Regions from separate parts of the Brevibacterium sp. 2SA genome, predicted to be linked through region 3. Evidence: predicted binding sites of a transcription regulator. Region 3 holds the regulator's gene; each other region holds the start of a gene.
The links. The regulator LexA, encoded in region 3, represses DNA repair genes until DNA is damaged. The targets are predictions, from matches to a motif close to TCGAACANNTGTTCGA.

Region 1 (2,250 bases), on a different contig from region 3:
AGCGGGTGGAGATCTCCGTGAGCCCACGGTTCTCTGCGTCGATGCCGAGCATCCGGGCAGAGCGGGTGAGCACGGTGAGCAGGTCGGCGCTCGAGTAGAAGTCGAGGTGCCCGGTGAACCCAAAGCGGTCGCGCAGCGGTGCCGGAAGGAGTCCCGAACGGGTCGTCGCGCCGACGAGGGTGAAGGGCGGGAGGTCGAGCGGAATCGCCGTGGCGCCGGGGCCCTTGCCGACGATGACGTCGACGCGGAAGTCCTCCATCGCCACGTAGAGCATCTCCTCGGCGGCGCGGGCCATCCGGTGGATCTCGTCGATGAAGAGGACTTCGCCCTCTTCGAGGGAGGAGAGGATCGCGGCGAGGTCGCCGGCGTGCTGGACGGCGGGTCCGGAGGTCACACGCAGGCTTGCCTGCATCTCGTGGGCGATGATCATCGCCAGCGTCGTCTTGCCGAGCCCGGGTGGGCCGGAGAGCAGGACGTGGTCGGGGGCCTTGTGCCGGGCCTTCGCGGCGTCGAGGACGAGGGAGAGCTGTTCGCGAACCTGGGGCTGGCCGATGAAGTCGTGGAGCCCTTTGGGCCGCAGCGCCGCCTCGGCATCGCGTTCGGCGGCTTCGGCGCTGCCGGAGACGAGCCGGTCGTGCTCGGCACCGGTGAGGCGCTGGTCGCCGAAGTCCATCTCGTAGGACGTGGTTTCGCGGTCGGTCATTTCCGGGCACCGAGGACTTTGAGCGAGGCCTTGAGCAGCGCCGAGGTGCCGGCGTCGGCCCCGAGGTCAGCGACGACTTCCTGGACCACCTCGGCGGCTTGGGGTTCCTTCCAGCCGAGGCCGACGAGGGCGTCGACGACCTGCTGGTTGGTCCCGCCGAAGGAGAGCGTGGGGCCGGGCGCTGCGGCGGCGAACTTCGGGAGCTTGTTCTCGAGTTCGAGGATGATGCGTGAGGCGCCCTTCTTGCCGATGCCCGGCACACGCGTGAGGGCGGTGGCGTCCTGGCCGGCGATCGCGGCGGCGAGTTCGTCGGGGCCCATGACGGAGAGGATAGCCATCGCCAGGCGGGGTCCGATGCCCGAGATCGTCAGGAGGACCTCGAAGGTGTGGTTCTCGTCTTCGGTGCCGAAGCCGAAGAGGGTCATCGAGTCCTCGCGGACGACGAGGGTCGTGACGAGGTCAATGTCGGCGCCGTGGCGGGTGCCGGCCAGGGTGTCGGGTGTCACGTGCACTTTCCTGCCGACACCGTAGGTGAGGACGACGAGGTGGTCAGCTGCGATGCGATGAACCGTACCGCTGAGGAAACTGATCACGGACTGCCTTTCAGGTGGGAACACGTGTACGAATCCAGACTAACAGTTCGAGGTCGCTCGCCTCATCCGACATGCCCGGGCGTGCGGCACACTCGTCCCCTCGAGCGGGCCGCTCACCACAGACCTCGATCCCCGGGACCAGGATCATCGTCACCGGTGGCATCATCACCGGTGGCTTCGCCTCCCGGCGACATCTCTCCGTCGACTGCGCCGCCGACGGCAACGCCGCCCGTGGCGCCGCCATCGGTGGCGCCACCATCGCTGCAGTCGTCGATGCCCCAGCCCGGTCCACGCGCGACTCCCGATTCGGGCACACTGCCCCATTGCTCCGAATCCGCGTCGCTCCCCCGCATCAGCTCCGGCCCACAATGCTCCGCGTCGACGCCGACGTCGGCGGCGGTGAGCGGCGAATACGGAAGGTCGGCGAAGAGTGAGTCGACGGCATCGTCGGTGACGAATCGTGCATGGAGGATCGGTCGCCGTTCGATGTCGATCGAAGCCGGTGGTATCCATGCGGCACGGCCGTCCTTGAGCATGATCGTCTCCCACTCGGATCTGTCGATGAGGTGGTGGTGCATGCTGCAGACGAGGGTGAGGTTATTGAGGTCGGTTCTGCCGCCGAGCGCCCACGGGAAGACATGGTGCGCGTCGCACCAGCCCGGTGGAGTCTCGCATCCGGGGAAAGTGCAGCCTTTGTCTCGCGCGCCGAGGATCGCCAGCTGACGGGGAGTCGCATGCCGCTGTTCGGTCGCCAGCGCCATCGACTTCGCCTTCTCGGTCATGAGATGGAAGAACACCGTGCCGTTGAGGCCCTCATCGGCGGCGAGGTCGATCGGGAAGTCGGCTTCGGCTCCCGTCGTCGCCCGGCCTTTCCCCTCGGCGAGGTTCTCGGCCGTGGCGGTGACGACGAGGGCGAACGGCGCTCCCCTGCCGACCCGACCCATTTCGGTGTGG
Region 2 (2,250 bases), on a different contig from region 3:
GAGCGGGTTGATCCGCGCCGCCAGCCAGGTCCGGTACTCCTTCGAGGCATAGGCCGAAGTCGCATACATGCGGCGGTAGCGGGGGAGGAGCTCGGGGTGCTCGCGGTCGAGCCAGGCGAAGAACCACTCGCGAGCGCCCGGGCGCAGGTGAAGGGCGCCGTAGACGACTCTGCTCGCGCCGGCGTCCTTGATCGCCGCGAGCGCCGTGTCGAGATGCTCGCGCGAATCGGTGAGCTTGGGCAGCACCGGCATGATGAACACGGTGACCCGGAATCCCAGCTCCGCTGCCGCGCGCACCGTCGCCAACCGCGCCGCGGTCGTCGGCGTCCCGGGTTCGATCGCCTGCTGGAGCTCGTCGTCGTAGACGGCGATCGACATGCTGATCTCCACGGGGACGTCCCGGGCGGCGTCGGCGAGCAGCGGGAGGTCGCGCCGCAGCAGGGTGCCCTTCGTGAGGATCGACAGCGGGGTGCCGTGTTCGGCGAGGGCGGTGATGATTCCGGGCATGAGGCGGTAGCGTCCCTCGGCGCGCTGATAGGGGTCGGTGTTCGTCCCGAGGGCGACGAGCTCGCGTGACCAGCGGGGCTTGGCCACCTCGGCGGCGAGCACCTCAGGGGTGTTGACCTTGACGATGACCTGCCGGTCGAAGTCGTCGCCGGAGTCGAGGTCGAGATACCGGTGGGTGCTCCGGGCGAAGCAGTAGACGCACGCGTGGGAGCAGCCCCGATACGGGTTGATCGTCCACGCGAACGGCATCGCACTCGATCGCGGGATCCGGTTGAGCGCCGACTTCGCGAGGACCTCGTGAAACGTCATCCCCGCGAACTCCGGGGCCCGCACGGTGCGGATGAGTCCGGTGACCCCGAAGAGCCCGGCTGTCGGTTCCGCGTCATTCCATCTCACACCGGTATTCGAACACGTGTTCGAGTCGAAGTCAAGAGGGGTGCGGGTGTCTGTTCCGGCAGCAGGCCACGATTCAAACAAATGGTATGCCAAATAGTCCAGGCTCGGGCATCATCGATCTGCGGCCATCGCCCCAGGTCCGGAGGCGCGCCTCGCGCACTCCAGGCGTTGTCAGTACTGGACTGACGGAGATGAGCCCATTGCGGAAGCAGTGTGACCCAGGTTACGCTCACGGGGTCAGCTCTCACTGCCGCGAGGCCGCGAAGACCTCCTTTGGTATTCCAGCACCGCGCCCGTCTGATTCGAGAACTCCCATGGCCCACACCGTGACGTCCGACCAGCCCGTGCCCGACCCTCAGTCGAGCACCGTGCCGCACCGGCTCGGACCGAGCCCGGAACAGCTCGCCGCGCACCGGATCAGCCCGCGCTTCTACAACGCCGATCTCGCACCGAGTCAGAAGGAGGGTCGCAGCTGGACGGCGTACAGCGTCTTCTCGCTCTGGGCCAACGACGTCCACTCGCTCGGCAACTACGGATTCGCCCTCGGCCTCTTCGCCCTCGGCCTCGGGGCGTGGCAGATCCTCGTCGCCCTCCTCGTCGGTGCCGTCCTGCTCTTCGTCCTCCTCACCCTCTCCGGGTTCATGGGCCACAAGACCGGCGTGCCCTATCCGGTGATGTGCCGCATCGCCTTCGGCATCCACGGCGCCCAGCTGGCCGCCTCGGTGCGCGGGATCGTCGCGATCGCCTGGTTCGGGATCCAGACCTACCTCGCCGCGAACGTCCTCAACGTTCTCCTCATCACCCTCATCCCCGGCCTCCAGGCGTGGACGGAGGTCGAGTTCCTCGGGCTGAGCGGCCTCGGCTGGTTCTCCTTCACTCTGCTGTGGATCGTCCAGGTCGTCATCGTCAGCTACGGGATGGAGATGATCCGCCGTTACGAGGCGATCGCCGGCCCGATCATCCTCGCCACCTTCCTCGCCCTGGCGATCTGGATGCTCGTCCGCGTCGACTTCCGCATCGCCTGGTCGATCGACGACCCGCTCACCGGGTGGCAGATGTGGACGAACATCCTCGGCGGAGGGGCCCTGTGGGTGGCGATCTACGGCACCTTCGTCCTCAACTTCTCCGACTTCACCCGGTCGGCGAAGAAGAAGGGCTCGATCGTCGTCGGCAACTTCTGGGGCATCCCCATCAACATGCTCGTCTTCGGCCTCGTCGTCATCTCACTCGCCGGCGCCCAGTACTCGATCGACGGCACGGTCATCAGCTCGCCCGCCGACATCGTCCAGGCCATCGGCAACCCGGTCCTCCTCGCCGCCGCCTCGCTCTCGCTGCTCGTGCTCACGA
Region 3 (2,250 bases):
GATTTTAGCGCTGGGGAACGTTGAGGCTCTGGCCGGGGTGGACGACGGGGCTGTCGAGGTGGTTGAGCTCGACGATGTCGGCGACGACCTCACGGGTGTCGCGGTCGAGGCCGAGGTTCGAGGCCACGGTCCACAGCGACTCGCCCTCGCCGACGACGACGGCGTCAGCGGCGACTCCGACGACTTCTCCCTCAGCGACCGCCTCGGCGGTGAACGTCTGGGTGGAGATGAAGAGCGTGCCGCCGATGATGGCGAGAGCGCACAGGGCAGTCCGGAGCAGGCGCACGGCGCGGCGGCCGCGGACGGTCAGACGCATTTCGTGATTCTTCTCAGACATCGCTTTACCTCTTTCTTCGTACGATTCCACCCGCAATGAGTAGAACGTCTGTTCTATTCAACATGCCAATCGAACAAATGTCCAGTCCACCTCGAACATTTATGAGACAATGAGCGAGAACCAGCGTTGTTGATCGATCTCGAACAACCATCCCAGGCGGCACTGACACGAGATCTCTCGAAGCGCTTCGACCGGTGGGATTAGAACGAAGGGGAAGAGGCAATGGTGCAGAGCAAACGAGGCAGAGGAAGGCCGCGCAACGAGGATGTGGCCAGCGAGATCGCGGCTGCGCGCAGCGAAGAGGACGAGGTCGAGATCCCCGACGGGCCGACCGGAGCCGGCGACTTCCGACTCTCCCCCCGGCAGCGGCTCGTCCTCGAGACGATCGAACGCGCCGTCGTCACCAACGGCTACCCGCCGAGCATGCGCGAGATCGGTGAGGCCGCGGGTCTCGCGTCGCTCTCGAGCGTCGCGCATCAGCTCTCGCAGCTCGAGCGGCTCGGCTATGTCCGTCGCGATCCCAAACGCCCGCGGGCGATCGAGGTCGTCAATCCCTTCGAAGAAGAGGAGGCGGAGCGGGCGAAGTACGAGGAGCTCGCGAACAACACCGTCCAGGTCCCCGTCGTCGGCCGCATCGCCGCCGGTGGCCCGATCCTCGCCGAGCAGGAGGTCGACGACGTCTTCTCCCTGCCGACGCAGGTCGTCGGCTCCGGTGAGATGTTCCTCCTCAAGGTCGTCGGCGATTCGATGATCGAGGCCGCCATCTGCCACGACGACTGGGTCGTCGTGCGCAAGCAGCACACCGCCGACAACGGTCAGATCGTCGCCGCCCTCCTCGATGGTGAGGCGACGGTGAAGACGCTCAAGCGCAAGGCCGGGCGCCAGTGGCTGCTCCCGCAGAACAAGGACTACGACCCCATCGACGGCACGTACGCGCAGATCATGGGGCTCGTCGTCGCCGTCATCCGCCGCCTCTGAAAGGTGCCGCGCGGGCACAGCCTGCGCGGCGACGCCGAGCGCCCCGGACTACTCCTTCGCGTCGGCGAGGCGGCCGAGGGCCGTGCGGACGAGCTGTGAGTCCGTCGTCGGCCACATCTGCGGCATCGAGTTGACGAGGTAGCCGGCGTACCGAGCCGAGCGCAGCCGCGAGTCGAGCACCGCGACCACGCCCTTGTCCGCCGTCGACCGGATGAGGCGTCCGGCTCCCTGGGCCAGACGCAGTGCGGCATGCGTCGCGCTCACCGCCATGAACCCGTTGACACCGCGCTTGTCGGCGTCGCGGGCCCGCGCCTGCATGAGCGGATCGTCCGGCCGCGGGAACGGAATCCGGTCGATGATGACGAGCCGGTTCGTCCTCCCCGGCACGTCGACGCCCTGCCACAGTGACATCGTCCCGAACAGGCACGCCTCATCGTCGGCGGCGAAGCGGGAGACGAGTGACGGCAGACCGTCCTCCCCCTGGAGAAGGATCGGGACGTCGACCTTGGCGCGCAGGTGCTCGGCGGCGGCATTCGCTGCCGCCTTCGAGGAGAAGAGCCCGAGCGCCCCGCCACGGGATGCGGTGACGAGCGCTTCGAGTTCGGCCAGCGCTTCCTCGCTCAGCCCGCTGCGACCGGGTTTGGGCAGGTGAGACGCGACGTAGATGATCCCCTGGCGGCCGTAGTCGAAGGGTGAGCCGACGTCGAGGCCGTCCCACCTCGGCGCGTCCGGTCCTAAGAGACCGAGCGAGGCGGCCACGGCGTCGAAGTTCCCTCCGAGGGCGAGCGTCGCCGAGGTCGCGACGACGGTGGAGTCCTCGAAGATGCCGTTGCGCATCGTCCCGGCCACGCTCAGCGGGGCGACGACGAGGTTGGTCGTCTCGCGTTCGCGGAAGGTGCTGCGGCTCAGCCACACGACGTCGTTCTTGCCGGGGT

Region 1: a site for LexA is predicted at 1,313-1,328, ahead of ruvA (Holliday junction branch migration protein RuvA). Genes of this name have one in related genera too.
Region 2: a site for LexA is predicted at 912-927, ahead of FFS20_RS01430 (Rv2578c family radical SAM protein). Genes of this name have one in related genera too.

The regions. Positions count from the first base shown of each region.
Region 1 covers NZ_SCMW01000001.1:59,094-61,343, reverse strand. Annotated here, with positions in the region: gene ruvB (Holliday junction branch migration DNA helicase RuvB) at 1-703, opposite strand, end outside; gene ruvA (Holliday junction branch migration protein RuvA) at 700-1,296, opposite strand; gene FFS20_RS00265 (HNH endonuclease signature motif containing protein) at 1,410-2,250, opposite strand, start outside.
Region 2 covers NZ_SCMW01000002.1:47,876-50,125, reverse strand. Annotated here, with positions in the region: gene FFS20_RS01430 (Rv2578c family radical SAM protein) at 1-903, opposite strand, end outside; gene FFS20_RS01425 (NCS1 family nucleobase:cation symporter-1) at 1,218-2,250, shown strand, end outside.
Region 3 covers NZ_SCMW01000014.1:56,704-58,953, forward strand. Annotated here, with positions in the region: gene FFS20_RS07595 (LysM peptidoglycan-binding domain-containing protein) at 5-316, opposite strand; gene lexA (transcriptional repressor LexA) at 560-1,315, shown strand; gene FFS20_RS07605 (ATP-dependent DNA helicase) at 1,364-2,250, opposite strand, start outside.